One region of the Lysinibacillus sp. NPDC093712 genome, then DNA from elsewhere that is predicted to be linked to it. Evidence: riboswitches for the same ligand, from Rfam matches in the RefSeq annotation. Region 1 holds a riboswitch; each other region holds the start of a gene.
What was found. A riboswitch is a leader RNA that binds a small molecule or an ion and turns the genes downstream of it on or off. The one in region 1 is predicted to bind cobalamin.
Positions count from the first base shown of each region.

Region 2: linked by a shared signal. The riboswitch ahead of ACQKNX_RS08775 ((2Fe-2S) ferredoxin domain-containing protein) and the one ahead of ACQKNX_RS16400 (ABC transporter substrate-binding protein) in region 1 are both predicted to bind cobalamin.
Region 3: linked by a shared signal. The riboswitch ahead of ACQKNX_RS01080 (glutaredoxin family protein) and the one ahead of ACQKNX_RS16400 (ABC transporter substrate-binding protein) in region 1 are both predicted to bind cobalamin.
Region 4: linked by a shared signal. The riboswitch ahead of ACQKNX_RS00545 (S-layer homology domain-containing protein) and the one ahead of ACQKNX_RS16400 (ABC transporter substrate-binding protein) in region 1 are both predicted to bind cobalamin.

Region 1 covers NZ_JBNNUU010000004.1:184,800-192,853, reverse strand. Annotated here, with positions in the region: gene argS (arginine--tRNA ligase) at 1-346, shown strand, start outside; gene ACQKNX_RS16415 (MerR family transcriptional regulator) at 628-1,017, shown strand; gene ACQKNX_RS16410 (class I adenylate-forming enzyme family protein) at 1,010-2,512, shown strand; gene ACQKNX_RS16405 (acyl-CoA dehydrogenase family protein) at 2,515-4,182, shown strand; cobalamin riboswitch at 4,530-4,713, shown strand; gene ACQKNX_RS16400 (ABC transporter substrate-binding protein) at 4,922-5,890, shown strand; gene ACQKNX_RS16395 (FecCD family ABC transporter permease) at 5,887-6,888, shown strand; gene ACQKNX_RS16390 (adenosylcobinamide amidohydrolase) at 6,885-8,054, shown strand, end outside.
Region 2 covers NZ_JBNNUU010000002.1:256,931-264,984, forward strand. Annotated here, with positions in the region: gene ACQKNX_RS08765 (sirohydrochlorin chelatase) at 1-665, opposite strand, end outside; gene cobJ (precorrin-3B C(17)-methyltransferase) at 680-2,356, opposite strand; gene ACQKNX_RS08775 ((2Fe-2S) ferredoxin domain-containing protein) at 2,360-2,731, opposite strand; cobalamin riboswitch at 2,870-3,049, opposite strand; cobalamin riboswitch at 3,305-3,488, shown strand; gene ACQKNX_RS08780 (energy-coupling factor ABC transporter permease) at 3,628-4,374, shown strand; gene ACQKNX_RS08785 (energy-coupling factor ABC transporter substrate-binding protein) at 4,376-4,648, shown strand; gene cbiQ (cobalt ECF transporter T component CbiQ) at 4,652-5,425, shown strand; gene ACQKNX_RS08795 (energy-coupling factor ABC transporter ATP-binding protein) at 5,422-6,258, shown strand; gene ACQKNX_RS08800 (S8 family peptidase) at 6,389-8,054, shown strand, end outside.
Region 3 covers NZ_JBNNUU010000001.1:212,328-220,381, forward strand. Annotated here, with positions in the region: gene ACQKNX_RS01070 (hypothetical protein) at 1-162, shown strand, start outside; gene ACQKNX_RS01075 (hypothetical protein) at 218-889, shown strand; cobalamin riboswitch at 1,063-1,240, shown strand; gene ACQKNX_RS01080 (glutaredoxin family protein) at 1,362-1,586, shown strand; gene nrdI (class Ib ribonucleoside-diphosphate reductase assembly flavoprotein NrdI) at 1,583-1,942, shown strand; gene nrdE (class 1b ribonucleoside-diphosphate reductase subunit alpha) at 1,939-4,032, shown strand; gene nrdF (class 1b ribonucleoside-diphosphate reductase subunit beta) at 4,020-4,988, shown strand; gene dut (dUTP diphosphatase) at 5,000-5,437, shown strand; gene ACQKNX_RS01105 (GNAT family N-acetyltransferase) at 5,718-6,260, shown strand; gene ACQKNX_RS01110 (CamS family sex pheromone protein) at 6,540-7,667, shown strand; gene ACQKNX_RS01115 (hypothetical protein) at 7,789-8,054, shown strand, end outside.
Region 4 covers NZ_JBNNUU010000001.1:100,623-108,676, forward strand. Annotated here, with positions in the region: gene ACQKNX_RS00530 (AraC family transcriptional regulator) at 1-663, shown strand, start outside; gene ACQKNX_RS00535 (phospholipase A2 family protein) at 810-1,082, opposite strand; gene ACQKNX_RS00540 (DUF418 domain-containing protein) at 1,431-2,474, shown strand; cobalamin riboswitch at 2,665-2,861, shown strand; gene ACQKNX_RS00545 (S-layer homology domain-containing protein) at 3,029-8,054, shown strand, end outside.

The DNA of each region.
Region 1 (8,054 bases):
TGCGCGTATTTCTTCAATTTTACGTTCAGCAACGGAACAAGGCTTTGCTACATCAACAAATAATTTAAGCCTGTTAACTGCTGAAAAAGAAATTGATTTATTGAAAAAAATTGGTGATTTCCCGAAAGTAGTGGCGGATGCAGCAAAACACCGTACGCCACACCGTATTGCCAACTATATTCAAGATACGGCAGCTGCGTTCCATAGCTTCTATAACGCTGAAAAAGTATTAGATGCTTCGAATAAAGAGCTAACAGAAGCACGTTTAGCACTTATTACGGCTGTACGTACTACTATTGCTAACGCATTACGTCTAATCGGCGTATCTGCACCTGAAAAAATGTAATATGATTATTAGACCCCGACACAATTGCGTGTCGGGGTTTTTTATTCGGTGGAAATTGTTTGAGTGCCTGACACTACTTTCCGATGGAAGCGACAACCCTTGCTATGTGCACTTTGTTGCTTCTTACGTTTCTAATGGTCTGAAAATTAAGAATCGTTTGAGTGCCTGACACTTTTTTATGCTTCTTTGTGTGCGGAATTTTCTATTTATTTCTGATTTTCTGTTGAAGTTTACGTTAACGTTAATGATATACTGATGAAAATTGTGAAGGGGGAGCAGGCTTGAAAACGATTCAGGAGGTAGCAAAGCAATTTAATGTGTCTACACGTACCATTCGTTATTACGAGGAGCTTGGGCTTCTATGTCCTCATCGTTCGGCTACTAATCAGCGCACCTTCTCAAAAAAAGAAATGGCGAAGCTCAAGCTTATTTTTAGGGGGAAGCGTTATGGTTTCTCGTTAGACGAAATCAGGGAAATGGTGTTGCTTTTTGATTTTGATCGTTCAGGAATTCAACAGCTGGAACGTACTGTGGCATATGGAGATCAAAAAATTCAAGAAATTGATAGTAAAATAGCCGAGCTTACACAAATGAAAAATGAATTACTGCAATTACATGGCATGTTTAGTGAGAAATTATTAACTTTAAAGGGAGAGATGCACGATGAATAGTTCAAATTTGTTAGCACGAAATGCCCGAAAGTATGCTGGAAAAGAAGCTGTTGTTTGTCATGGAAGAAGAGTGACTTATCGTGATTTAGATGAGCAAGTGACTCGACTCGGTCATACTTTGATAGAACTGGGTATTCGTCCAGACGATAAAGTAATTATTTTTATGCCAAATGTTGTAGAGTTTGTTGTTAGTTATTTTGCGATTCAACGTATTGGTGCAATTGTCGTTCCCGTAAATGCAAAATTTACATTGCAGGAGGTTGAATATGTTGCACAGCATGCAGAGGCTAAAGCTATTGTAGTGCATGAGGCTATTTTTGCCGCGGTCGAGCATATCAATGTCGTGCCGTTGAAAATTAAAACAGGACATGTGGAGGCAGGGTGGCTTCATTATGAGACACTAATACAACATGCCAGTACACAACCAATTGATTGTCAGCTAAATGAAGACGATGCATCAACGATTTTATATACATCAGGCACAACAGGAAAACCGAAGGGCGTCCTATTTAGCTATCGCAATATTTTAACTGTGGCCCAGATGATTGCAGTAGAAATGGAAGTAAAGCCTACAAGCCGCATTCTCCTTATGATGCCGTTAACGCATTCAGCACCATTGCATTTATTTTTAATGGCTGGCATACTTGTTGGCTCAACAAATGTATTAACGCCAACATTCACACCAGATTTATTGATAGATTCGATTGAACAAGAAAAAACGACGCATTTTTTCGGGGCTCCTGTTGCCTATTTATTAACTGCCCAAACAAAGAGATTGCAAACAGCGGATTTATCTTCGATGAAATGGTGGGTTTATGGAGGTGCACCGTTATCACAAAATGAAATTCGCCATCTACAAAAAACTTTCCAAACAGAAAATCTAACATGTGTTTATGGATTAACAGAGGCTGGGCCAAGTGGTTCCTTAATGTTCGGACAAGAGCATGAAACAAAGGCGGGGAGTATCGGTCAGCGTGCACCTCTAGGGACGGAGCTTCGTATTATTAACGACAGCGGGGAAGATGTCGAAGTGAATGAAGTGGGCGAAGTTGTGTTATTTGGTGAAGGCAATATGTTGGGGTATTACAGGGATGAAGTAGCAACAAAGGCAGCATTTATAGATAGCTGGCTGAAAACAGGAGATTTAGCTCGAAAAGATGAAGACGGCTATATTTGGATTGTAGATCGTAAAAAGGATGTTATTATTTCGGGCGGTGTCAATATTTATCCAAAAGAGATTGAGGATTTACTTTTAAACTATGAAGGCATTTTTGAGGTGGCTGTTATTGGTGTCCCTCACCCGCAGTGGGGAGAAACCGTAAAGGCAGTGTATGCTGCAAAGGCAGAGATTGATGATAGCGCACTAAAAGCGTATTTAGAGGAGCATCTTGCAAAATATAAAATTCCACGCTTATTCGAACAAGTGGAAGCGCTACCAAGAAACGCTTCCGGAAAAATATTAAAACAATCGTTGAAGGAACAAGAGGTGAGATGAATATGAAAGTATTACAGCAAGATGCAAATCGGACGACTAACTTTTTCACAGAGGATGAAACACTACACAAACTATTAGAAATGATGCTAGATAAAGAACTTCTAGTCTATGCTAAGCGAGAGTTAAAGGATTTCGGCGAGCTTTGTGCAAATGACATCGACGTGAGAGCGAAGCATACGGACAGAGAGGGAGAGCCCAAACTGCAGCGATACAATGCTTATGGTGAGGATATATCAGAAATTTGGGTCAATGAAGGCTACAAAAAAACGATTGAAGAAACATATAACACAGGGATCGTTGGCTATGTGCATAAGGACATTCCACAGTTAGGTAGAAAGGGAAATTATGTGTATAGCTTTGCACAAGGCTATTTACTGTCACATGCAGAGCCTGGCTTCTATTGTCCAGTTACCTTAACGATGGCAACAGCTTATTTGCTTGATCATTATGCGAGTGATGAGTTGAAGGACAGGTTTTTACCACATGTTTGTGCAACGGGGGATACAGAGCTATATGAGGGGGCAACATTTTTAACGGAGCGGCAAGGAGGCTCAGATGTCGGCGCAAATGTTGTAGAGGCTGTCGAGGAAGGAAGTCAGTATCGTTTGTATGGAGAGAAGTACTTTGCATCAAATGTTGGAATGTGTGGTGTGGCGATGGTATTAGCACGTATAGAAGGCGCTTCAGCAGGTTCGAAAGGTTTAACATTATTTGCTGTACCTTGGCGTCAAGATGACGGTAAGGTTAACCACCTTCGCATTCGACGTTTAAAGGATAAGCTCGGTGTCAGAGCAGTACCATCAGGAGAGGTGGAATTCGATGGTGCACTGGCGTATATCGTTGGAGAGCCGAATAAAGGAATTTATTATATGTTAGAGGCACTTAATTTATCGAGAATTTGTAACGCAGTCGCTTCCATTGGCATTATGCGTCGAGGCTATTTAGAGGCGAAGCATTATGTAACAAACCGAAATGCGTTCGGGCAACCTTTAATTCAATACCCAATGATTCAGGATACATTAGGGAAATATGCTGCGAAGCTCCATGTAGAAGTCGCTACTGTTTTTGATCTTATTCAATTATATGACAAGGTAACGAGTGGTCAGGGGAATGAGCAGGACATTATTCTTAATCGTTTGAATATCGCCATCATGAAAAAAGAAACGGCTGAACAGGCGGTGCATTACGCAAGCGAAGCAATAGAATTGCATGGAGGAAACGGCTATATCGAAGATTTTGTAACGCCACGTTTACTTAGAGATGCTCAAGTCCTTACGGTGTGGGAAGGAACGGCTAACATTTTAGCACTAGAGCTTATTCGCTTAGTAGATAAATATAATGCCCATGAATTATTTGTACATGTGATGCGGGAGCGTTTGACGAAGTTAACTGATTGTTCGTTCGTACAAATTGTAGGCGAGCAACTGAAGAAAATCGAAGCAACATTGCAAGTCTTTAGTCGTTTGGATGAGGCTACGAAGTCGTATGAGGCAAAGGGCGTAGCAGAAAAAATGGCTCATCTATACGAAAGTGTAGTGGCAGTCGAATGGGCAGTCCAATTTGGCGGCAAGTATGAAAAGCTAGCAGATATTTATTTAGAAGATACATGGGCATTGCGCGAAATAGGCGCACCAATGAAAACTGTTCAATATTTTTCGGAAATTATGTAGCGGGTGCCAGGCACACAAACAATTTTGAAAATTTTTATTATTAGTAAAAATCCGCGTAGACTCCTACGGGAACGCACGCAATGTAAGCTGCAACAAACCGCGCGGGTAGCGACGTTTGTGGCTTACGTATGTGCCCGCGGAAAGCGAAGTGGATTTTTCCGATTTAGGAGTCGGCATTATGTTAGGTTCTATGTAGTGCCAGGCACTCAAACAATTATACTAGTTGATCGAAGTGTAAAGTGTCCGCACGCAGCGGAAATCAACGGCAGTAGCATCACAAAAAAGAGACGCTAACTTAGCGTCTCTTTTTTTATCGTTATCTATTTCTATTTTCATGTATAATAAAATCAACTGAATATTATAAAGGTTCTTTACTAAAGTAAAGTGAAAAGGGAAATCGGTGTAATTCCGATGCGGTCCCGCCACTGTAAGTGTGAGTTTTTTCAATCTATGCCACTGAATTTTTTTGGGAAGGCATGAAAAAGCATTTGGAGCACGAGCCAGGAGACCTGCCTTTATAGAACGATACATTGCAGCCTACGAGGATAGGATGGTGGTTTATTTGTGCAAGCACCGCCTCTCGTTATGATGACGAGAGTTTTTTTGTTTTGGAAAGCTACTGACGATAAATAATTGAACATAAAGGCAATAAGTTCGGGTAGGGGAAATGCCTACATAATATCGATCAATCTACTGAACAAAGCTGAAAAATGCACATACAATCTAAGGAGGTCTCACAATGAAAAAGTATTGGAAGATAGGTTTATCAGCATTTTTAGCAATGGGCATTCTAGCAGCATGTGGAGAAGAGCCGAAAAACGACAAATCGGCAACAGAGCAACAGGAGCAACAGGATACAAAGCAGCTAGACGAAGCAACGTTCCCGCTAACAATAACAGATGCTACTGGCAAAGACATTGTACTAGAAGCACCGCCTGAAAGAATTATATCTCTTATTCCAAGTAACACAGAAATATTATTTGGACTTGGCTTAAATGATAAAATCGTTGGCGTAAATGATTATGATGATTATCCACCAGAGGTAGCTGACAAGGAGAAGGTCGGCAGTATGGAATTTAATATAGAACAAATTATTGCGTTACAGCCTGATATCGTTTTTGCACATGAATCAGGTATAGCTTCTTTAGGTGGAGCGATGGATCAACTGGAAGCAGCGGGTGTTAAAGTATTTGTTGTGACAAACGCTAGTGATTTTAATGAGACATATACGACGATTGAGCAATTAGGTCGTGCCACTGGTAAGCTTCCAGAGGCAGAAAAAATTATTGCCAATATGAAAGAAAAGGTTGAGGAAGTCCAAGCAAAATTACAGGACGTGAAGCCAAAGAAAGTCTTTGTAGAAACGTCAGATGAACCAGAAATCTACACACCTGGCAAGGACACATTTATGCAGGAGATGCTAGAGATGATTCATGCCGAAAATATCGCAGCTGATACGGATGGCTGGTTCAAAATTGATGCAGAACAAATTATTACAAAAAATCCAGATGTCATCGTGGTCACTTATAATTATGTGCCCGATATTTTAACGAAAATTCCACAACGTGCAGGCTTTGATACAATTACGGCTGTAAAAAATAAGGCTATTGTGCAAGTAGATGAAAATATGACAAGTCGTCAGGGCCCGCGTTTAGCAGATGGGCTTGAAGAGTTAGCGAAAGCCATCTATCCTGAGGCTTTCGAGTGAGCAAAACGGTTTTAGCTTATGTAACAGCCATTACGTTACTTATTGTTAGCATCTGGTGTGGCGTATCAATAGGCTCGGTTCATATTCCGTTAGAAGTATTTTGGAATAAAGCGGCAGATGAAACTGCTGCCAATATTTTATGGAAAATTCGTTTGCCACGAGTATTGCTCGCAGGTCTTGTAGGAGCATCGTTGGCGATTGCAGGGGCAGCCTTTCAAGGTTTGTTAAAAAACCCGTTAGCAGATCCGTATACGCTTGGTGTATCTTCAGGAGCGTCAGTCGGTGCTGTCATGACATTATTTTTCGGCATCTCTTTACCAGTTGTCGGTTTGTATGCATTGCCAACGCTCAGTATGGTAGGGGCTGTACTAACGATGGTAGCTGTGATGAGCTTTGCCAGAATAGTAGACCGTTCTCTGAAAATGGAAACACTTATTTTAACGGGGGTTATTTTTAGCTCGTTTTTAGGCTCACTTATCTCATTAATGATTGCGTTATCAGGTGAGGAGCTCCGCCAAGTGATCGGCTGGTTACTAGGGTCAGTCTCGATGCGGGGATGGCCGTATGTGCAAATGATTACCCCATTCGTTGTCATTGGCTCTGTTATTTTGTGGACGCAAAGACGCGAGCTAAATGTTCTGCTATATGGAGAGGAACGGGCGAAGCATTTAGGTGTCAATGTAAAGCGTAGCAAATATTTAATTTTAGTAGGAGGCTCCATGCTTACTGGGGCGGCAGTTGCTGTTTCAGGAACAATCGGCTTTGTCGGCTTAGTTGTGCCGCATATGACTCGTATGATTTGGGGTTCAGATCACCGTCATTTATTGCCGTTATCTTTTTTGAATGGTGCAACATTACTGATCATTTGCGATTTAGTGGCGCGTACGATAATTATCCCACGTGAGCTACCGATAGGTGTTATTACTGCATTTATTGGTGCACCTGTCTTTTCTTATATTTTCTATAAGCAGCGTAGAAGCAAGGGGGTACGTGTATGATTATCGTTGAACATCTATCAGGTGGCTATGAGGACGTACCAATCGTTAAGGATGTAAGTTTTACGGTAGAAAAGGGGAAAGTCCTTGGCATTTTAGGGCCAAATGGAAGTGGCAAATCCACATTATTGAAAGTAATTAGTGGCGTATTACCAGCAACGGCAGGAACTGTTTTATTGGATGGCAAAAATATTAAAACATATAGTCCTCGCACATTGGCAAAAAAGATGGCCGTACTACCACAATTACATGCCAATGCATTTTCAAATACAGTACGTGAGGCAGTATCGCTCGGTCGTTATCCACATCAAACTGGCTTTTTTTCTCATTGGTCAGAGAGGGATGAGCAAGCAGTTCAATATGCCATGGAGCAAACGGGCGTCACACGCTATGAGCATACATCAATGGAGTTTCTATCAGGCGGTGAGCAACAACGGGTTTTTGTAGCACAAGCTTTAGCGCAAACAGCGGAAGTATTATTGCTAGATGAGCCGACAAATCACCTAGATATTGCGCATCAACGTCAAATTTTAGATATGGTGCGTAAGGAAGCAATTGAATGTGGTTTAACCGTTATTATGGTGCTGCATGACATGAATTTAGCCTCCCTCTATTGCGATGAATTGTTATTAATGGAAAGAGGCTGTGTACGCGCTATAGGTGCACCACATAAAGTATTAATAGCGTCTCAAATTGAGGACGTATATCAGGCAAGAGTGACAACCTATGCCCATCCAGAAATACCTAAACCGCAAATTACAATCATGCCATCATCAAGTGAATATCAGCAACGAGCTGTCATTGTAAAAGAAGATTTTAACGTAACAACAGATTATATCCAACTGAAATCAAATGTCCCGTTAAAAACAGTTTCTTCAGCTGTTCATAATCCCGGAATAGGGTGGTATGACTGCCTATTAAATCGCTCTGTACCAGGAGACTATGTTGTTAATGATGTGAAACAAGAGGTCGCGAATTTTTTACAAAGAGAGCATTTTTCGCCGACTAGCACAGTTGTCATGTTAACCGCTGTTCCTACACAACTCTACGCACTAAATGAATATAGCACTTCTTTCGGTAGTGTGTTTGTCGTTGTCACTGCGGGTGTTGGAAATGCTGTAGATGTCTCTCGCACACACGAAAGACAGGATACGCCATATATTGGTACT
Region 2 (8,054 bases), on a different contig from region 1:
CAGTCAGGATATTGCTCATTAAATTGCTTGCACATGCCATTCATACGTTCCATTAAAATACCTGTGAATAAAAAGTACGGTAGCATAATAATTTTTTTAGCACCGAGCTTGACACAGCGTTCAATGCCTTCATCAACACGCGGATCTGTCACACCCATAAATGCGCTTTCCACATACTGAACGTTTAGTTTTTCCCATAACAAACGTGTAATTTTATAAAAATCACCATTTGCAGCTGGGTCACTGCCACCTCGTGCAATTAATAAAATAGCAGTATCTTTATGTTCTTCCTCAGTATTGAAGTCGATTTCTGCTAAGCGGTCTTCTAAAATAGCAAAAATTTCGTCATGAATACCGATTGTTTGTCCATACGTGAACGTAATATTTGGATAATGCTCACGTGCATGTTCGATTTCTGCTGGAATATGCATTTTTGAATGACCAGCATGAAGTAAAATAATCGGGATTACATGTACTTCTGTAGCACCCTTCTTCACACAGTTCGTTATACCATCTTCAATGTTTGGCGAGGCAAACTCTAAAAAACATGTTTCTACTAAAAAGCTTTCATCGATACGTGGCGTCATTTGCTCTATAAACGTTCGTACCTCGTCATTTCCTGCTGCTAAACGGCTACCATGGCCAACAAATAAAATTGCTTTCATCTTTTATCTCCTCACTAGTCGCCGCACGGAGCTGGCTCTACTTTTATTTTTGACGACATATCTTGATACGTAAAATGCAATATTTTTTTCACCCGTTTGAAGTACTTAAATAAGCGTTCATTTGGATGTGCATTTGCCTTATATTCTTCAATAATGTCTGTAATAAGTGGAATAAGCTGTTCTGGCTCTAGCCCCTCTACAACTGGCTGTGCCGCATGTGCTGTACGCCCTACTGGTTTCGCACCGATAAAAACATCAAATTTACTTTTTCGATAGACGATACCTATATCGTCAAATACTGCACGATAACACGCCATGCCACAGCCATTAAAGCCAATATTCAGTGTTTTAGGCAACGACAACCCACCAAGCTTTGCTTGAATCTCCTCTGCATACGGAATTGAATCTGCCTTCTCGCCATAACAGAAGTCACAAGCCTTTAATGACAGCACATCCCCAATTGGTGCGAGTAAAAAGCCTACTTCTCTTAACTTTTCAGTAATAATTTCTGGCTCTGTCGTTGGAATTTTTAAATGAATTTGATGGTCTGGTGTATATTCCATCGTGCCTTCTTCTCCCACAACTTCAGCTAACGTCATCATTTGCTGTGGAGTGAAAAATTTATTTGCTACCCCAGGACTGACAGCAAGTTCAAAAATCGACTCCATTTTTTGCTGAACTAACTTCGTTGTTGCCTTTGTGACAGTTGTTCCTTTCACCATGGCTAGTGCAGTTGCTGCCATTTCTAGAGATGATTTTTCTTGTACCGATACAGGCGTAGGTGCTATCGCGTTACTACTTTTCAGACGTCCTGCATTTGGATCTGCAGCAAAGTCATGGCTAGCAGTACCTGTTTCTTGATTCATTGCCCACGGTTCATTTTCTTCTCTTAAACGCTGGTGTGGACGTAAAGGCTGTTTTTCTTCTCCAAGTGTATATTTGCGCTGATAGCCACGCGGTGTAATCATTTTATTGTCATAGAAAAATGTTGATGAATTACCAATAATAACTGTAGTTAACATGCCGATATCATGCTCAAGCATCTCTGCTAAAGTTGTCATCGTGATTTCCTGGCGATCTCGGTAGGCACTTTTCACAAGTCCTACAGGTGTATCAGGTGATCGATATTCTAGTAAAATCCGTTGGGCTTCTACAATTTGACGTGTACGGCGACCACTTTTGGGGTTATATAACGCAATGACAAAATCGGCCATCGCCGCAGCTTCCACACGCTTTGCAATTAAATTCCAAGGTGTTAAATGATCACTTAAACTAATCGTGCAAGAATCATGCATAATCGGAGCGCCTAGCAAACTTGCACACGAATTAATAGCAGAAATCCCTGGCACAATTTCGACTTCAACACCTGTTGCTTCCGTCCATCCAAGCTCAATTAGTACTTCATATACAAGTCCAGCCATCCCGTATACGCCGGAGTCACCACTCGAAATAACAGAAACGATATTTCCAGCCTCCGCTTGACGTACCGCTTCTTGTGCTCGTGACACTTCTTCTGTCATACCAGTACTAACAATCGACTTCGCACTTACTAAATCTTGAATGAGCTCAACATACGTTTTATAACCGATAATAAATTCACTTTGTTGTAATGCCTCTACAGCACGTGTCGTAATATGCTTGAAGTCCCCAGGTCCAAAGCCTACAACAAAAATCTTTCCTTTTTGCGCCATTTTTTACCCCTCTTTCACCTTGTCGATGCCTTTAATGGCTGTTGTTTGTGGAGTACGTTGCAACGTACCTTCTGTCAGTGTAAAAACATGCTCGCTATGTAAAGAATCATGGTTTAAATCTTGTACAAGTGTTCTACCATGCTCAACTGTTGGTACACGATACCAATTTCCCTGTGGATACGCGATCACAACACAAGCATCTTTACATCTGCCATTACAACGCGTTCTTGTCGTATGTATTTCCTTATCGAGTGCTAATTTCTCTATTTCGTCTCGTATTGCAAGCGTAATTTCCTCAGCTTCTTTTTTCATGCAACTACTACCATTACAAATAAAAAGATGGGTTTTCATGCCCTCTAAATTCCAAGTTGTCATTGCTTTTCTCCCCTCATTCTACTTTTAGGAAAAAGAAAAAACCTTTACTCGATATCGAAGAGTAAAGGTTTTATAGAAGCCAAAATAAAAACGAATATACACGTATCCGCTCTCGCTTCACTTCTCCCTCCGAAAAGTTTGCATGTCATCAACTAAGCAGGTTTCCTGACTTAAGCTTCCTCTTACTTTCGCGCCTTCCCAAATCTTCAGTGGCATTGCGATTTCATCAGCTATTACAGTAGCGGGGGCTGTACCGGGTTTACACCGATTTCCCTATTATCTCGAAGCATTTCGAGCACTTAATGATGGATTTATATTTAAATTTTGAAATGAAATGTTAATAAAACGAATATAAAACTGTTTCTATCATAGCCTATCATTTTTATATTTTTCAACATTTCTTTTTTATTTATTAGATTTTTAATAAAATTTCAACAAATATTTCATTGAAATTGATTGATTTTCTCTGACGTTTATCTGAATTTTCTAGATTTTTATTCTATAAAAAAATTTTTTACAAAAAAAGGATAGCTTATGATTAGAAAAACATGTTACACTTCTTCGTGAAAACTCACAACTTCATCTTTTTTCGGTGCGAAGTGTATACATTTTGCTTAAAAGGGAAGCCGGTTCAAGTCCGGCGCGGTCCCGCCACTGTACTAGGGAATTTTATAGAAAATGTCACTGTCCATAGGACGGGAAGACCTATAAAATGTTGAACTAAAGCCAGGAGACCTGCCGAGGAAATCGTGATCGTTTCAACCTACGAGGATAGGTGTGCGGCTTGGCAAATGACAATTCTATTTGCTTTTTCAGCTATGCACTTTTCCGAAACGGAGAAGTGCTTTTTTATTGCGCACGCTACATTCGAAATTTACTGTTGAGGAGGAAAGGTTTTGAAATTTTCTTTTTGGAAACTTAGTTATTTCTTAGTGGCTTTTTTACTAGTACCAAAACGAGCGTTTGCCATGCATATCATGGAAGGATTTTTGCCGATTGAATGGGCGATTTTTTGGTGGGTCATTTCGATTCCATTTATTATTTTAGGATTACGTTCTATTCGTAAAACAATAGACGAAAATCCTGAAACGAAAATGATATTAGGCTTATCAGGTGCATTTGCATTCGTCTTGTCGGCACTGAAAATTCCATCAGTAACAGGAAGTTGCTCACATCCTACTGGTGTTGGCCTTGGTACAGTTCTTTTCGGACCATTAGCCATGAGTGTCATTGGAACAATCGTTTTATTATTCCAATCATTACTTTTAGCGCATGGTGGTATTACAACTTTAGGTGCAAATGCTTTCTCTATGGCGATTGTAGGACCAATTATTGCGTACTATGTCTTTAAAGGTTCTCAAAAAATCGGTCTATCATTCTCTATTGCTGTCTTTTTTGCAGCGATGCTTGGGGACTTAGGTACATATGTTGTCACTTCAGTTCAATTAGCACTGGCTTTCCCTTCTGAAGTAGGAGGCTTTATGGCTTCATTCACAAAATTTGCAGGGATTTTTGCTTTAACGCAAATCCCTCTAGCAATTAGTGAAGGGATTTTAACAGTTATCGTTATGAATTTCTTAAAAAAATACAATGTGAGCGAATTAAAGGCACTACGTGTTTTCTCAGCAAAGGAGGCACATTAGGATGAAGAAAAATTTACTGCTACTAGCTGTCGTTGTACTTTTAGCAATTATCCCTCTTTTCGTACAAAAAGGTGCAGAATTCGGTGGTGCAGACGGAGAAGCTGAAGCTGCAATCGGGGAAATTAATGCAGAATATGAACCGTGGTTTGAAAGCTTATGGGAGCCACCAAGTGGTGAAATCGAAAGCTTATTATTTGTATTACAGGCTGCTATTGGTGCTGGCTTTATTGGCTATTTCGTAGGCTATATGCGCGGCAAGCATAAGGAAGGTTAAACGATGTTACTCATTGATAAGTATGCTTATATGAATAAACTAGCGTCCGTTCATCCGTTAGAAAAAATGACGTTTTCCTTAGGGTTACTGCTATTGTCGCTTATCGTGAGAGATGAACTTATTTCACTCATTACATTTATTGTAATGAGTGCTTTTATCATTTTAGGCGCAAAAATCCCTTTCCAATATTATGCGAAATTACTATTGTTACCAGGATTTTTTCTGCTATCCAGTTTACTATCTATTTTGATTTCAATTGCACCAAATTCAAGTAACCTCCCAGCACATTTCTGGGCATTTTCTCTTAGTAATTGGACTTTTTTCATCGGAAATGAAAGCTTGATCACAGCACAGCAGCTATTGTTCTCTGTATTAGGCAGTATTAGCTGTTTATACTTTTTAATTTTAACGACATCGGTCCAATCTATTTGTCACGTCTTACGTCAATGGCGTCTGCCTGCTTTATTTGTAGAATTAGTAGAGCTAACGTATCGATTTATTTTCATCTTTTTAAATAGCATGCAAAAAATTCATCTTGCTCAACAATCACGCCTTGGCTATCAATCACCTATGCAATGGCTACGGTCAATTTCCATGCTTATTGCAGCATTATTTGCGGAAATGTTTCAACGTAGTCGTGAATTAAATAATGCGATGCAAGCACGTGGTGGCGAATCTGTCTATTGGCAAGACAGTGTATGTTATAGCAAGAAAAACTGGTTTGGAATTGTTTTTACTTTTTTATTCCTCATATTATATGGAGGTTTTTTCTCATGACAGAGCTTTATTTTGATCTTAAACATTTATCATATGCCTATGCAGATGGTACCGAGGCACTTACAGATATTTCATTGCAAATTCCAAAGGGGAAAAAAATCGCCCTACTAGGTCATAATGGTGCTGGCAAATCAACACTATTTCAGCATCTAAATGGAATTTTAAAACCGACCGATGGCAGCATTTCGTTTTGCAACGAAGCGCTTAGCTATTCTAGAAAAGCATTATCAGCATTACGTCAACAGGTCGGCATCGTATTCCAAGATGCTGACAATCAACTTTTTTCAGGCACAGTAAAGCAAGATATCGCTTTCGGGCCATTAAATCTTGGCTGGTCTCAAGAAAAAATCGAGGAAAAAATCGCCTGGGCTGTCGCGCAAACAGAGGTTGAGTCATTACTTGATAAGCCCATACATTTTTTAAGCGTCGGACAGAAAAAACGTGTAGCCATGGCAGGTGTGCTGGCAATGGAACCTTCTGTATTACTATTAGATGAACCGACTGCTGGACTAGACAATTATTATGCTGCACAACTTTTACATTACTTAGCTAAATTAGAAAATGGAGAACGAACTTTTTTATTGGCGACCCATGATATCGCTTTGGCTTATGAATGGGCGGATCAATTAATTGTTATGGAGGCTGGGAAAATCATTTACAATGGGGATCCGGTTGAATTGTTCTATCAAGAGAAGTTACTTGAACTAGCCCATCTTGAACGACCTTGGGTTTTTGAAATAACGCTCGCCTTACAAAACAAAAAGCTATTTGACGGTAATATGTCGATGCCTCGATCAAAAGAAGACTTACAAAGACTTATCGAGCAGCTCTAAATTGTTTGGGTGCCAGGCACTCAAACAATTTTAAAACAATTGAAAAAAATTTATTGAGATATGAAACTTTTCTATTTTCCATCCGTTATAAATAGTGAAATGTCATATTTTACTCAAGGAGGAAAAACAATTGAAAAACTGGGTGATGAAATCAATCGCTGTCGTAGCATGTTCTGCACTAATGGTTCCTGCTGCTTCTGCCTTTGCCGAAGCACCACAGAACCCAGAATTGGTGACAAGTATGCTCGCTAGCAACAAAAGGCAAGCATTAAAGCAGTTCAACTATCAAACAGGAGGAAACGAATGGATTAGTGCCGATACTATTATCGTCAAACATTCGGGTCTTGCGAAGACCGTACATAGTAAAATTGGTTCAAAAGTAATTCGATCGATTCCTTCATTAGGTTACGAAGTAATCCAACTAAAAAAAGGCATAACATTAACAGAGGCTGTTTCGTATTATGCCAAGCAAAACGGAGTCAAAAGTGTATCTCCAAGCTACAAGTACCAATCCTTTAATAATGTAGTAGATCCAAAGAAAAAGGATATGTATCATTTAAATCTACTGCAAATTGATAGGGCTTTATCATTAGCAGGAAATCATGAGGTCAAAGTAGCAGTTATCGATTCTGGTGTAGATTATAAACATCCAGATTTGAAGTCTCAAATTCTTCCACCATATAATGCTGCAACACCTGCCAACACTACCTTTTCTGATCCACATGGGACGCATGTAGCAGGCATTATTGCAGCTACTAAAGATAATGGGCTTGGTGGACATGGTATTTTTCCGTCAGCAAAGATTCTTCCAATAGATGTCTTTAACGGCAAACAAACTGCAAATGATTTCGTTATTGCACAAGGTATACTTTACGCTATTGAACAAAACGCTGACGTTATTAATATGAGTCTCGGTGGCTACGGAGAATCTCCCCTAATGCAGGAAGCCGTTAAAAAAGCAATCGATAAAGGCATTACGATCGTAGCCGCTGCAGGGAATGATTCAACAGATCAATACTCCTTCCCCGCTTCTTTCGAAGGTGTCATTAGCGTTGGTTCTACAAATGAACGCAATAAACTATCAAGCTATTCCAACTATGGGCCATCAGTGGATATAGTAGCGCCAGGAGAAGAAATTTATAGTACCGTTTATGATGGAAAAAAGGGATCCTCCTTCACAGCATTTAGCGGGACTTCAATGGCATCACCTGTAGTTGCAGGTGTAGCAGCCTTACTAAAATCAAAATATCCTACTTTAAAGCCTCATGAAATAGAGGCTATACTCGAAATGACCGCAAAGGATTTAGGTGAAAGAGGCTACGACCTCATCTATGGACATGGCCTCGTCGACCCATTAAAAGCATTACACTTCGATTTAAACAACCTACCAAAGCGCTATTCTGAAACAAAAGATGAGCGCCTAACTAATGCCAAAGTGCTTAATAAAAATAGTATGAATACCGAAAAAGGCGAATTCAAGCTACCAGATGAAAAGAAATGGTATAAGATTGAATTAGATGCAGGGGAATATGTACAACTGTCATTAACAGGTGCTAACAACTATGATTATGCATTTGACTTATACTTCTACCCTACAGGTCAAAAAGATGAGTCTGAAACTATCAATGTCAATGATGTCCGCGCAGGAAAACAAGAAGGCTACCTTTATAAAGCAGAACAAGCAGGAACGCTTCTTATAGGCGTTAAAGATTATAATGGAAGCTATAGCTTAAAAGGTGCATCTAACTTCATTTTCACAGCTGAAACGACGAAGGAATTACCTATCGATTCATTAG
Region 3 (8,054 bases), on a different contig from region 1:
GAAAATCAGTTAAAACAACAAATTATGAATAACCTTTCGGGTCAAAATGGCATTTCTTTGCAAACATATATGAACAGGCTAATACAAGAAAATGAGCATGATTATAAAAATATTAATTATGCTTATTTAAATGTAAAACGTGAAATAGTAGGCGCTAAATAAGGAACGAGCACATTACAAAAAATAAATTTAAAAGGAAAGAGAAGGTTTGAAATGTATGCAAAATCATGATGATCTGGAAAGGGATTCTTTAATAAATCGAACAGACTCTTTTTTTATAGAATTATTAGAAAGCTTTAATAACGAGAAATTAGAGAGGCTTGATGCGCTAGTATATTTTGAATCTTTTCTTTGGTGGAACGAACAAACACACTATTTTTCAAAAGAACAGCTCCAGAAACTTTGGATGAAGCTTATAAAAAAATATAAATTCACCATTGAACAATGGGAAAAAATTGACGCCAATACAAATATTCATTTTTATCTTGTGAAACAAAATGGACATGGTTTACAAAAGTTAATGCGTTTTTATAATGACCGTCGGGCATTGAAATGGAAAGAAAATGCATTTGATTATGGAATGGCAATGCTTATCAACATAGGTAAAATGCCTGGATTGGAAATGTTTTTTCTGACAAATTTAATTTGTTACGAATGGAAAAATGATTATTTAAAGAACGCAGATGTGATAGATTTTTTTCGTCATACTGGGAATGATAAAGTAAAAGAATTGTACGAGAGTTATAGGACTTATGATAGTGAACAAAATCTTTTAAGTGCTATGTTATTAGTTAAACTATTGTCTAAATATAATCCTCAGTTCAATATCTATGCAGCAGCAACACCTGATTTCTATAAGAAACTATCGCTGTTTGTTGGAGTAAAATAAAAATTATGCTTATATTTTATGGATGATCGCCATGTAAAATAATCTATAATTCTTTGGTACTACGAATTCGTTCTACAGAAAATAACGAAAAGTTACACAATAAAGAATTCCCTTTTCAAGATTTACTTTTTACTTGAAGGATGGTACACTTAATTGTATTGAATAACAATATATTGTGTTCGTTTTATTTAGGTACTACAATATGTAGTGTAATAGGGAAGTTCGGTATATTCCGACGCTGTCCCCGCAACTGTAAAAGCTGACGATGATTTAATCCACTGTGCATTCGTATGGGAAGGAAATCAGAGAGTGAAGCAAAGCCAGGAGACCTGCCTATCATAAAACAAATCAACCTTTCTTCGGGGAATAAGAAATGGGGACGTGACGATTTTTTTTGTTTTTTTACGTTTCTAACTTAGGCTGTCTCTCCCAAGAGATAGCCTTTTTATATTATGAAAAGAGGGAATTTAAAATGAAACTTTATACTAAAACTATATGCCCAAAATGTCTTTGGGTCAAATCGGAATTACAACGTGCAGGACTTGAAGCAGAAATTGTCAACATTGATCACGATGAGCAAGCGAAACAAAAAATTATGGACGCAGGTTTTTTAAGTGTGCCTGTTCTTGAAGTAAATGACACATTTATAGGAGATGTCAAAGAAATTGTTTCTCAAATTGAGATGATTGCAATATGATCGTTTATGCCAGTCGTACAGGTAATGTGCGTAATATTGTTACTAAATTAGATGGTGAATCAATAGAAATACATGATGGATTATTGTTGACTGAGCCCTATCTTTTAATAACATACACAGACGGCTTAGGTGATATTCCTGCAAAAGTAGACCGCTTTTTAGAGCAAAACAAGGAATTTTGCAAGGGAGTAGCTGTTAGTGGTAATAGTAATTTTGGACACCATGTGTTTGGCGGAGCTGGTGAGAAAATTGCAGAAGCCTATAAAGTCCCGCTAGTATGTAAATTAGATTTACGGGGATATCAGGCTGATTATGAAGTAATACAAATGTTTTATGAAACGAGGGTGAAGGGATGAAAACATATTTAAAGCTTAATAATGAGGTGCTTAATCGCTATAGCACGACAGGTCAATTAGAGCTTGAAAAGGACCGTGAAGCAACACGCCGTTATTTTTTAGAATATGTAAATGTGCGTCTACGTTATTTTATTGATATTGAAGAAAAAATTCGCTATTTAGTCGATGAGGGTTACTATGAGAAACAATTTATCGACATGTATGAAATAGATTTTATTAAACATCTATACAAAAAAGCATACGATTATAATTTCCGCTTCCCTTCTTTTATGAGTGCGAGTAAATTTTATGATAGCTACGCAATGAAAAGTCGTGACGGAGAAGAAATTTTAGAAAAATATGAGGATCGTATTGTTATCATCGCTTTATATTTAGCACAAGGGAACACTGTTTTAGCAGAACGTTCTGTTGAGGCAATGATGGAAGCGTACCAACCAGCAACACCAACCGCATTAAATAGTGGGAAAAAAGCGCGTGGCGAATTAGTAAGCTGCTTTAAACTATCAATGGACGATTCAATGAATAGTATTGCTGAAAATATTGGTTATTGTTTGGAGCTATCACGCCTTGGAGGTGGAGTGGGGGTAAACTTAACTGATTTACGTCCATTAGGTGATCCTATTAAAGAAATTTTAAATCGTGCAAGTGGTGTTATCCCGGTTGCTAAACTTTTAGAAAATTCGTTTAGCTATTCGAATCAGCTCGGACAACGAAACGGCTCTGGTGTTGTCTATCTAAATATTTTCCACGCAGATATAGAAAATTTTATTTCATCGAAAAAGCCAAATGCGGATGATAAAATCCGTCTTGCAACGCTATCAACAGGTATTATTATTCCAAGTATTTTCTTTGAACTGATGAAACGTGATAAAGATATTGTGTTGTTTAGCCCATATGATATTTATAAAGAATATGGTAAACGGATGTCTGAAATCTCAATTACTGAGATGTATTACGAGTTACTAGATAACCCGAATATCCGTAAGATTAAACGCTTGAATGCTCGTAGACTTTATACAGAAGTGAAAAAAGCACAATTTGAATCAGGCTATCCTTTCGAAATTTTTGATGATAATGTCAACGATGTACATCCACTTAAAAATATAGGTCGTGTAAAAATGTCGAACCTATGTACAGAAATTCTACAAGTACAAGAAACAAGTATCATTACTGACCAAAATGAACCAAATGAATACGGGCTGGATGTATCGTGTAACTTAGGTTCAATTGATATTCATGCCGCAAGTAAAGTAAATGATTTTGGAACATTAGTTGATACAGCCATGCATTTATTAACGAATGTGTCGCAAATGACGAACATCACGAATGTACCGCCTGTAGCTAAAGCAAATAAGCTAATGCACTCGGTAGGGCTTGGTTGTATGAATTTACATGGACATCTTGTTACAGAAGGCATCATGTATGGTTCAAAGGATTCGATTGATTTTATGGATCGCTTTATGGAAGCGATGAACTATTATTCACTTAAATCATCTATGGAGATTGCTAAGGAACAAGGCGAAACTTTCTACCGTTTTGAAGATAGTGATTATGCTTCAGGTGTTTATTTTGATCAATATGTAAATAAAATCGAAGTAGAGCTCTCACCTGTTGTATTAAAAGCACTAGGAAATATTCCAATCGTCACATCAAAAATGTGGGAAACATTAAAACAGGATGTCATGCAATATGGTTTATTCCATTCTTATCGTCTAGCTATTGCACCAACTGGTAGTATTTCATACATTCGTAGCTGTACAGCTTCGATTGCACCAAGTACTGAGCGCGTAGAGGTACGTGATTATGCGGATAGTCGAACAATTTATCCAATGCCACATTTAACAAATGATAACAGTCATTTATATGTTGAAGCTTATGATGTGAATCCATATGATTTAATCGATTTATATGCAGCATCTCAAAAACACGTAGACCAAGGTATTTCGATGACGCTGTATGTAACGGATAACTGGACAACGGAACAGTTGGCTAAAATTTATATTTATGCTTGGGTAAAGGGAATTAAATCTGTTTATTATGTCCGTCAACGTTTGCAAAGCTTAGAGGAGTGTGTCGCATGTCAAATATAATTTACGAAGCGGTCAATTGGAATAAGTCAACGAGTGAACTGGCACAAGTATTTTGGGACCAACAATGGAAACAAATTTGGTTTCCAGAAGAAATTGCAGTTAGTAAGGATATCCCGCAGTGGAAAAATTTCGAACACCAAGATACGTATAAGAAAGTATTCGCAGGCTTAACATTACTTGATACAGTTCAGACGAATATTGGGATGAACCGTGTCGCTGCTTATACATCGGATCTTCAAGAAAAGGCGGTCCTTACTGTATTTGATGCGTTTGAAGCGATACATGCAAAATCCTACTCATATATATTCACAACGCTTTGTACAAATGAAGAAATTGACTCGCTATTTGAATGGGTAAAGAAAAATGAATATCTACAATATAAGGCAAATAAAATTGCAGATATTTATAATGGTATTGAAGAAGGGGATTCAGAAAGTTTATGGAAAGCGATGTTCTCGTCCGTTATGCTAGAATCATTCCTTTTCTACTCTGGCTTCTTCTATCCATTATACTTAGGAGGACAAGGCTTTCTTCGCAATAGTGCAGAAATTATTTCCCTTATTTTACGCGACGAATCCATCCACGGTGTGGCAGTAGGCTTCTTTGCACAAAATTTATATAAGCAATTTTCTAAGGAAAAGCAAGAAGAGCTAACATTATGGGGTTATGAATTATTGTTGGATTTATATCAAAATGAAATGAATTATACAGATGATATTTATGCAGAAACAGGTTTATCGCCTGAAGTAAAAGCTTACGTTCGCTATAATGCTAATAAAGCGTTAATGAATGTAGGGTTTGACCCAATGTTCCCTGAAGAAGAAGTGAATCCAATCGTTATGAATGGTATTCGTAACGAAGGTTCAACATATGACTTCTTTTCACAAAAAGGTTCTACTTATGCAAAAGCAAAAGTAGCGCCAATTACAGATGACACATTTAAATTTAATCGTTAAGGATGAAAGAAATGAACTTAGACGTAAAAATCAAAAGAATTCATACTGATGCATTGCTACCTTTGCAAGCAAATCCAGGTGATGCGGGAATGGATCTTTATTCAATAGAAGCAGTAGAAATTCCTGCGGGAGAAGCAAAATTAATAAAAACAGGCTTACAAATTGAATTACCAAAAGGGACAGAAGCGCAAGTTCGTCCAAGAAGTGGACTAGCATTAAAACATAGTGTAACTGTTCTCAATAGTCCAGGTACAATTGATGAAGGCTACAGAGGCGAAATTGGCGTTATTTTAATTAATCATGGTAAAGAAACATTTATCGTCGAGAAATCAATGCGCATAGCCCAAATGGTAATCCAAATGGTCCCTTCCATTCAACTACTAGAAGTAAATGAATTATCCCAAACTGTTCGTGGAGCTTCTGGATTTGGAGCAAGTGGAACAAAATAAGTTCGTAAGGATTAAGTTCGGTACTGTACCGAACTTAATTTTTTTTGTAGGAGTGCCAGTCACCCACACAATTTACACACAATTTCACAGTTACTTATTTGTTCGAAAAAATAGCATGTTTGACTTGCCATATAAATTTGAAATAAAATAGGAACATATTAAATTGGAGGTTTTTGTTTGATTAACTTATGTTTCTTACTGGGGTGGAAACTTTCTTAATAATTATTATTAAGAAGGTATGTTGGGTAATTTCGAAATTTTTTTTAAAATAGGAGAGTATATGAATATTAAAATTAGGCAAGAACACCCTTCAGATTACAAAAAAATTGAAGATGTTGTCAAAATGGCATTTTTAAATGTAGAACAAAGTGACAAACAAGAGCATTTTCTTGTGAATAAAATTAGACAATCAGATGCTTTTATTTCTGAATTGTCATTAGTAGCGATAGATCAGGAAACGAATGAAATTGTTGGTCATATTCTTTTATCTAAAATAACAATTGTCGCTTCTAATTTATCTGTAGATTCTTTAGCACTTGCTCCTGTTGCAGTCGCACCTGAACACCACAAGAAAGGTGTAGGTAGTCAACTCATTAATGCAGCTTTAAAACGTGCAAAAGAGCTTGATTTTCAGTCAGTAATCGTTTTAGGACACAAAGATTATTATCCAAAATTCGGATTTAAAAAGGCAAGTTTATGGAATATAAAAGCACCTTTTGAAGTGCCGGATGAAGTATTATTGGCAATTGAATTGACGAAAGATTCTTTGACTAATGTTCAAGGAACAGTAAATTATTCAAAAGCCTTTATGAGTGAGAGTTAATTATTGATATAAATCATTTACAAAAGCCCTGTATTTTTATAGGGTTTTTTGTATGTATATTAAACTTTATTTTGGATGAAAAATGCACTTTAAATAACAGTAAAACGATTGTTTTATTTTCTAGCAACTGGGCGTTTATACCGTCTTTAAATAACAAACAGCATTTGCAATATATAAAGTCTTTAATATAAATATTAATAGAACTTATGGTAATATAAGGTATGACGATAGTAGTGAAAGATTTTCATAATATCACAATAAGAAAGGAGTATTATAGACATGGATATAAGAAAAAGTGCACTATTATTGATATCACCTTTATTTTTTTTAGCTGCTTGTAGTGATGATGAAGACGATAATAATCAAGAGAAAATGTATATATCCTCAATTCAGAAAAAGGAAACATACGAAATTCAACAGCCTGCTAAATTGAATGTTGCCAGAGGATTAATTGTTAGTAATATGAATAATACTTTAAATATTAATGAAATTGAGAAGGGGTTAATGAATTTATCAGTAAATTATTTTTCGCCAAGTAGTTTTTATATGCAGGAAGGCCAATATTTAGATAAAAATATGATTCGGCAATGGTTAGCTAGAAAAACTGAAGAAGGCTTAGGTTTAAATCCACCAATAGAAAATAGTACTGGTAATGTTTTAGAGGATGAAAAAGCGAATCCGCTAATTTTATCACATGTGTTAGAACAAAATTACATTAACAAAAAAAGTGGAAAAATAGAAGGGATAGCATTAGCCATATCGTTAAATGAATATTATGACATACGAGTATCTGATGATAAAGGCTTGATTTATACAGACCAAGTGAAAGTTGATAATAATGACGATGATGTAAATGATGTAGGTAATTATGGTAAAAAAATAGCTGAAACAATCGTAAAAGATATAAGAAAAAATGAAGCAATGCCGAATGTTCCAATCTATTTAACGTTGTATCAAGAATCCAATAAAAATGATATACTTCCAGGCATTTTTTTAGCTGAAACCTTTATTGCAGAGAGCAAAGATAGAATAGATAAATGGACTGACATAGATAAGAAAGATTACACATTCCCTTCCGATGCCTTATATAGTTTGGATCAAGATACATATAATAAATTATTAAGTTTTAAAGAAGAAATACAAAAGAATTTCAAACATTTAAATCCTAAAGCATTTGGAAAGCTTCGATATGAAGATGGAAAATTAGCAGATATAAAAATAGAGGTACATGCACCTTTAATAAATGATACGGAATTGATTGGCCTTTTGCAGTTTATTAGTACAAAATTAAATTCTATTTTATTTGACTATGTTCCTGTTACGATTCGTATTATCGATCAAAAACAAGATGTTGGAATTGTTTTATGGGACCCAGAAGAAAAACAAATTTTCGCAACCCCAATATAGTGCCAGTCACCCAAACAATTCTGATAATTCAATAGGCTAAGTTTTGTTCACTTTTCGGCTCCATAAAAAAAGAGTATTATTAAATAGGAAGAAACTCTATATAAAAGGATGACGTTCAGACATGAATGAGCAATTAGTGGATTGGATTATTCGCTTTCAAAGGGATAAAGATATTGAAGCACTAGCTAATTTAAAAGACTATTGTTATGAGATGATTGAGCCTTTAATTGTGGAATTTACAGCGAAGTATGGTGAAGATGCAGGAGCGTTATTACGTTTAAAATGGGATAAACGGTTTTATTTCATTTTTACGAAATATCAGGTGAATGTAGGGCTACCATTAGAGACATTTGTGCAAAATACGTATCGTTTTTATTTCATGCAAGT
Region 4 (8,054 bases), on a different contig from region 1:
AATACAGATATAAAAGTAATCGATCTCGCCTTCAAATATGGCTACGACTCTCCCGAAGCTTTTACAAAAGCATTCCGAAAGCAACATAACGTAACGCCGAGTGAAGCACGAAAACAGCAAGGACCATTACAATCATATAACCGCCTTGTAATCCAGGTGAGTCTGAAGGGAGCAGAACCAATGAAGTATAACATTGTAGAAAAGGAAAAGTTCCAAGTTGTAGGAGTGAAAAGAACGTATAATTGCCAAAAAGGCGAGAATTTGCAAGGTATCCCTCTATTTTGGGATGAAGTAAACCGTCAAGGAATGGACGAGCAATTATTTGCATTAAATGATGGACAAATTAAAGGGGTATTGGGTGTTTGTGTACCAGACGAAAACTATAAAGAAAATAATTTAATGGATTATTGGATTGGAACAGAACACGTAGGGGATGTACCGGAAAATTTATTAGCGATGGAAGTGCCAGCATCAAAATGGGTTGTGTTTGAAGTACACGGCCCAATGCCGGATGCGATGCAAAATGCATGGAAGCAAATTTTCTCCGAATGGTTCCCTTCGAATCCATATGAGCCTGCTGGAACACCTGAATTAGAGGTTTACACAGATGAAGATCCTACAAGCGAAAATCTCTATTCGGAAATTTGGATCCCAATTAAGTAAAAGTACCCATAAAAGTGTCAGGCACTCAAACAATTTTCAAACAATTTTGTGGAAAGCGCCGCCGTAGCGGAAATCAACGGCAATAGACATTTATATTTCTTTGAAGCCAAGAATGAAACTTGTTGTTCATTCTTGGCTTTTGACGTTTAAAAAAATTTTTTACGCAAATCGAAAACTTTGTAGAACAGTCTAGCATCCCTGCCCATTTTGCTATTGGTATTCATATGTGCTAATAAACATTGCTGGAATAATTCATCGCAATTTTTTGTTCTACCGTATTTTGAATAACATTCATCATGCTTCTTACAACAAGAATCAACAGCATTTGTTGGTGAACCAGGTCCTGAACATCCAGGTCCGCAATATTTATAGCCAGGATAACAAAATCTTAATCTTCTATTCCTATTCACCTTGGTCACCTCTTTTCAAAATAGTCTACATACTATAAAATATGTTGGCTTAACTTTTAAAAAGGGATGAAAAACTAAGTAAACATGAAAAAGAATAAGATGAAATTTCACATTCCATTAGCCGCTAATGCATTAGATTACGCATGATAATAATATGAATAAAAGAATGGTCTTGGAAATTAATCCAGACCTTTTTATTGTTTGCGTAAGAAACTGCAATTTTAAATAAATCGTTAAGATAAATGAAAATCCTTCAGTTAAGGTTTTTGTAAGCTAATCATCAAACTACTGTAAGGTTGAGTAGATATAATAGCCAAGGAGCATGAATTGCAGTATTGAAGATAAGGAGTTGAAAGCATGAATCCATCAGTTACACAAAAAGAAAGAATTATATCCTTAGATATTATTCGTGGATTAGCGTTATTTGGCATTCTATTTATTAATGTAGGTGCTTATCAAATAGTAGTTGAAGGCGGACCGGTGCCAGCCTATAGTAAATTCAATAGTATTATTGATACACTAATTGATATATTCATTGAGAAAAAATTCTTTTCCATTTTTTCATTTCTTTTCGGTGTCGGTTTTTATATTTTTGCTTCACGCGCTGAAGCAAGAGGTGATAAGCCTCGATGGCGTTTTGCAAGACGTTTACTAGCATTATTTGTTATTGGGATTGTCCATATAATTTTTTTCTGGGGTTCTATCCTTTCAGTATATGCAGTAATTGGTTTGTTTTTACTACCATTTTATCGAGCGCAGATTGATACAATTCGCAACTGGCTTATTGGCATAATTACTGTTCACATTGTAAGCATACTTGGACAAATGTTTTTGCCAAACCTAGCTATCCTTTCAACAGTTTTTAATGTACTAGGGAATGATACAATAACTATTTTTATTATGTTTTTAACAGGTTTTCTAGTAGCAAAAGCTGACTGGATAAGAAATGTGAGACAACTTACCAAGCAAATAAAGTTGGTATTATATGTAACAGCTCCAATATTTGTAGCTATATCTAGTTGGATTTGGTTTGCATCTCAAAATGATGATCAAAAGCTTCAATTAGTACTAGGTTTAGGTGTAATCCCGACTACATATTTGTATTTAGCGAGTTTATTCCTGATTCTAGAACACAAAAATGTTGTAAAAATTCTACAGCCAATTGGACGTGTCGGACAGATGGCGTTTACAAATTATTTAGCTCAAAGTTTTATAGGGTTAGCTATTATATCTCTCATGGGACTCGAAGTACTTTCGACTTCCTATATTGTCATCATTGCCATTATGATTTTTGTGATTCAAATCATCTTTAGTATCATTTATTTTAAATTTTTCAAAATCGGGCCATTGGAAAAAGTGTGGAGATGGATGACATACGGAAGAAAAGTAACGACAAAATAATGATTTCAACGTCAGAGTATCATTGCTCTGGCGTTTTTTATTGAGAATACTGTTGTGCTACTAATTTAATTGAATAAAGGATAATAGCAAAAAAAGATTCAACTCCATTATTATTAGATAATCAGTCATGCTTGTTTTTTTAAACTATTTTGAAAAGATGGAAACTATGCTAAACTTAGCATTAAGTGAATAGCAAATGCAGAATAAAGGTGCTCTTTTAAGAGCTTAATAGGGAATTCGGTGCAAATCCGAAGCTGTTTCCGCAACTGTATGTGTAGATGACCCCAGAAAATACCACTGTCAAACGAGGAAAAATGCCTCAAGTAGATGGGAAGGTTCTGATTAGGGTACACAAGCCAGGAGACCTGCCTTTATTTCATCGTATTAAATCTCTTCGGAAGCTAGGAGAACTTACGGCAAATAGACGAATTGGCAAATAGTATTTGAAGCCGTTTTCTGTTTTCCTTAGATGCTCTCTTTTATTAGAGAAGCATCTTTTTTATTTTCTAGTTATTGCAAGCGCATTCATCTATAAAAAAATTGGGGGGAAAGAAATGGACTTTTATAAAAAATGGTTGAATATAGCGATTGTCTTTATCTTATCATTTTCGTTATTATCACCAGTCGCATTCGCTGAGACACAACAAAATGATACTAGTGAGTTAGAAACAAATTCTACTATTCAAACTAATGAAGAATCAATAGAGAAAGAAATGACCGAGCAAACGGAAAGCGAGCTATCACCTATTACCAGTAATGATAGTGCGACGATATTTAATAATACTGAACCTAAAGGTTATGTGACGGTTTCCGTAGAGAAGTTTACACTGGGGCAAGGCTACATAAAGGAACCTGTTCGTGTTCCTTTTTATGAAGGGGATAATATAGCTAAGGTTATAGTTAACCTGTTAGGAGAAGGTAACTATGACATTACAGGATCTGTAGAAGAAAGCTTCTACTTAGCAGGTGTCTTTGATCCTGATCCTGGAGAAGTGAGCGTCCCAAAATACATTCTTGATGAATCTGGTCCCGTTAATGGAAGAATGGAATCCGACTGGTTAAAACAGATGGACTATACATCTATGTCTGGCTGGATGGTAGCTGTAAATAATAACTTTATTCCTCGAGGTGCTTCTGAATGGTTCCCAGAAGATGGTGATATCATTAGATGGCAGTTTACAGTATGGGGGTATGGAACAGATTTAGGTGGCGGCTTTGAGGGAAGTAGTTTAATTACGCCAGCGAATAAAGATGAGTTAACAGCGAAAATTGCTGAAATTAATAGCTCACCAACTAAAAACGAAATTTTAGCAAATGAACAAGTAAAGTCTTCTTATGACGCCGCATATGTGCAGCTTAAAAATATGGAGAGTAGTCAAACAAATGTGGATGCAGCACTTCTCCATTTAAATGCTGCTTTAAATGGAGAAGGGGAAGAAATCGTTAAAGCTGATAAAACAGCTTTGCAAACAGCGGTTCAACAAGCTGAACAAACAAAAGCTTCTGTGAAAGTAAGCTTAGATGGAAAAGATGTAGCTCCTACTGATTACTGGGTTACTCAAGCTGAATTAGATGCATACACAAATGAAATTATAGACGCACAGGAACTAATCGCAGATGAAAATGCCAGTCAAGAAGAAATAGATGCAAAAGTTTTAGCACTAAATCAAGCCACAAATGCATTTAGTAAAAAAACTGGTTTACAAACAGATATTACTAGCACAGTGAAATTTACTGTCGCACCTAAAGCTGTCATTTTAAAGCTTTATGATACGAATGATCAAGAAATAAACTTAGGCTCTGGTGTTGAAGGAACATACAATGTTTATACAGCAACTATACCAGTAGGAAGTTATCGCTACGAAGGATTTGATAGCAATCATAACAGTGTTGGCGGTGGTCAGCTAACAGTAAAAGCAGAATCAACTCAAGAATTTCAATTCCGCCAGCTTAATTTTAAAGCTAGTAATACAAGTTGGAATGTTGATAGTGATTACACTGTAAAAGTTGGGCAAGAAATACCGAACGATACGTCAATAAAACTAGGTAAAGTAACTACACAAGGACAGATTCCAGTATTAGCCCTTGTAGGGGGAAAAATCTACTATACGTTTGAGCCAGATGCAAAGCACACACAATATGTTCCATTTAGTAATAGCACTACAGTAACACTTTCGGCATCAGTACAAACAATTAGTGCAGCTATTCCGTTTTCTGGGAACATAACTTTTACAGTTCCTCAAGATGCTGAATTATTTGTAGGAAAAAAAATCAAACACTTTATTGCATTTGAAGAAGTCCAGCCTGAAGGGGTAGCTACAAATAACCCGGATGGTACAAAAACATTTTCTTTCAAGTTAATAAACAATGGTGATTATAACTACCGAGTTAGCCAAGCAGGAAAACTTACAAATGTAGGTACATTTAAAGCAAATGCTCAAAATGCATCATTGGCAATTACAAAACAACAGCTCTCAATTCAATTGCCAACAGCAATATTAAATAAAGGAACATACCTTGAAGGTAATATTTATTTAAATATCAATGAACAAAATCATTTGAAGTTAAACCAAGGAGATAGCTTCAATTTACTAACTTTACGTAGCTGGCAAGCATTAATAGAAGGAATTAACAACTATTTCTTTGAGCCTGATTTCCATTATGAAATCATAACAGGCGATGATGTAATTCAAATTGATCCTGGTAAGCCAGGAAGTTATTCGACAGTCAAAGCATTGAAAAATGGGACAGCTGTTGTAAAAGTGACGTATGACGCATTGAAGGTTAATGGATCCGGGTACATTAGTGATGCGAATGATGCATTCAGTGCTATTTGGCCAGAAAATGTCGGTCTCTTTGTTGTGACTGTTGGTCAAGGTGATACAGGTATTTCTACAGGAATAGAAAGTAACAAAGAACGTAATCAAAAAGTTAATGAAGGTAAAAAAGGTGGCGACCTTCTAAACCTACAAAATGGTGTTTTTGATGCTGATATTGATAGTGTTTACTATGTTCAAGGCGAACAAGGAGCATATTATACGTTTACACCGACTTCTGGTAGCTCAGTAAGCGTTTTGCGTCCGGAAATTAATCATAGTCTAGGGACAGCATCCTATGGAAATGGTGAATTTTCAACAGAGAGTGTTCAATCTAGTGGAAATGGCTCTTTCACAGTTTTATTAACTGAAGGACGTAATATAGTTAAGGTTGAAAAAGATGGAAAAGCTGAGTATCACGTGATGACAGCACGTCCACTTGATGTAACAATTGAAAACTTAACAGCAGCAAATAAAAAAATAGTACCTGGAGATAAAATAAAAGTTACTTTAAAAGGCTTGTCTTTCCCAGCAAATAAACTTTCTGGTATATATAACTTCCAAGGTCAGCTGAGATTTTTCGCTGGTCCTGAAAATACTCTTGTTTCAGGCGATGCAAGACAATACAATATGGCAACGCAGGCAAACAGTGTTACATTTACAATTCCACAAGAACACAAGGGTGAATACAAGTTACGTGATGGACATATTCGTCTGAGTTTTTATGGAAGTCCAATAGGTGAACACCACAATATTAACCCTATAACTGGAGCGAGTCCTAACCTTAATGCATCAGCTCGAGAAGGTTACTACAGCATCTTCCCAGAGATTTCGATTATTTCAGATGAAAAAGTAGTCATTGATAAATCAGTATTACAAAGTGCAATTGAGAAAGCAGAACAAAACAAGGGTTCTGTAAAAATAAGTACTGATGGAAAAAATATAGACCCTGCTGATTTTTGGGTTACTCAAGCTGTACAAGATGCCTATACAAATATAATCCTATCTGCCCAACAATTAATAGCAGATAATACAGCGGAACAAGATAGCATTGATGCGAAAGTTTTAGCACTAAATCAGGCCACAGCGATATTTAATGAAGCGAAAAAAGTTGGAACAAAATCTAATGCAGATACATCAACTTCGAAGGCTTATAAATCTGTTGGTCAATACATGGTAGATAAACTACCTAACCCTAAATTTGATAATGAGTGGTGGATAATTTCATTAGCACGCGGAGGCTATGAAGTACCTAAAGAATATTACGAAACGTATTATAAAAATGTTGTTGACCACGTTGTTGCAAAAAATGGTGTACTAGATAAACGGAAATATACAGAATACTCACGTTTAATCATTGCTCTTACTGCTATTGGTAAAGATCCAACAAATGTCGGTGGTTATAACTTAGTTGAAAAACTATCTGATTTTGACCAAGTAATTTGGCAAGGTGTAAATGGTGCATATTTTGGATTAATTGCTCTTAACACATGGAACTTTGAGCTACCAAAAACAGCTACAACAACACCTGAAAAGCTTGTAGAGCACATTTTAAACAAGCAATTAGCTGATGGTGGTTGGGCTTTATCAGGAACAAAGTCTGATCCAGATATGACAGCTATGGCTATACAAGCACTAGCTCCATACTATAACAACAATTCAAAAGTTAAGATAGCTGTTAATAATGCATTAGGTACGTTGGCTGCTATGCAATTAGAGAATGGTGGCTATAAATCATGGGGATTAGAAAATGTTGAAAGCGCTGCTCAGGTTGTTACTGCACTTGCAAGCATAGGCATTGATGCAAATAAAGATCCTCGCTTTAATAAAGTAATTGCTAATATTATGACTTATTACAGCCCACAAGATGGTGGCTTTAAACACGATTTAAACGAAAAGCAAGCAAATGGAATGGCTACCGAGCAGGTTGGCTATACATTAGCGGCCTATCATCGTCTGCTAAACGGTCAAACAGCACTTTATGATACGTCCGATACGAAGTCTAATAATCCATCTAACCCAGGAGAAGGAGGGAACCCGTCTAACCCAGGAGAAGGAGGAAACCCTTCAAATCCGGGAGAAGGTGGAAATCCATCTAACCCAGGGGGAAGTATCCCAAGTGGTTATGCAACATTTTTAATTAGAATTTCTTCTTCAGAGATTCCATTAAGAACAACTACTGTTCAACTAAATACCGGAGATACAGTATTCGATGCATTAAAACGTGTGACAACTGAAAATGGTATCGATTTAAGCTATCGAGAAACACAATATGGCACATATATCGATGGTATTGCGGGTCTTTATGAATTCGACCGCGGTCCTTTAAGTGGTTGGATGTATCGTGTAAATGGTCAATTCCCTTCTTATTCTGCAGGACTCTATAAATTATCACCTGGGGATTCTGTGGAATGGCTATACACACTTGATTTAGGTAAAGATATCGGTGGCTATGTTGATGGTATCGAAAGTGGAGGTAAAGGTGAAGGTGAAGAAAATAAAGAATGTAAAGAGAAAGAAACAGATAAATGTAAAGAAGAAGTAAAATGTAAAGCCGATGATAAACAATGTACTGAAGAAACAGAAAAAGACAATAAAGACGATGATACAGTGTCTGAAGAAACAAATAAAGATAGTTCATTAGCTGAGATTACTATTGAAGATGGTAGTAACAAAGCAATTATTAAATCTGAAAATATTCAAGATTATATTAAAAAGAACATTCAAAAGATAGTTATTCAAAGCAAACAGAATTTCAAGATAG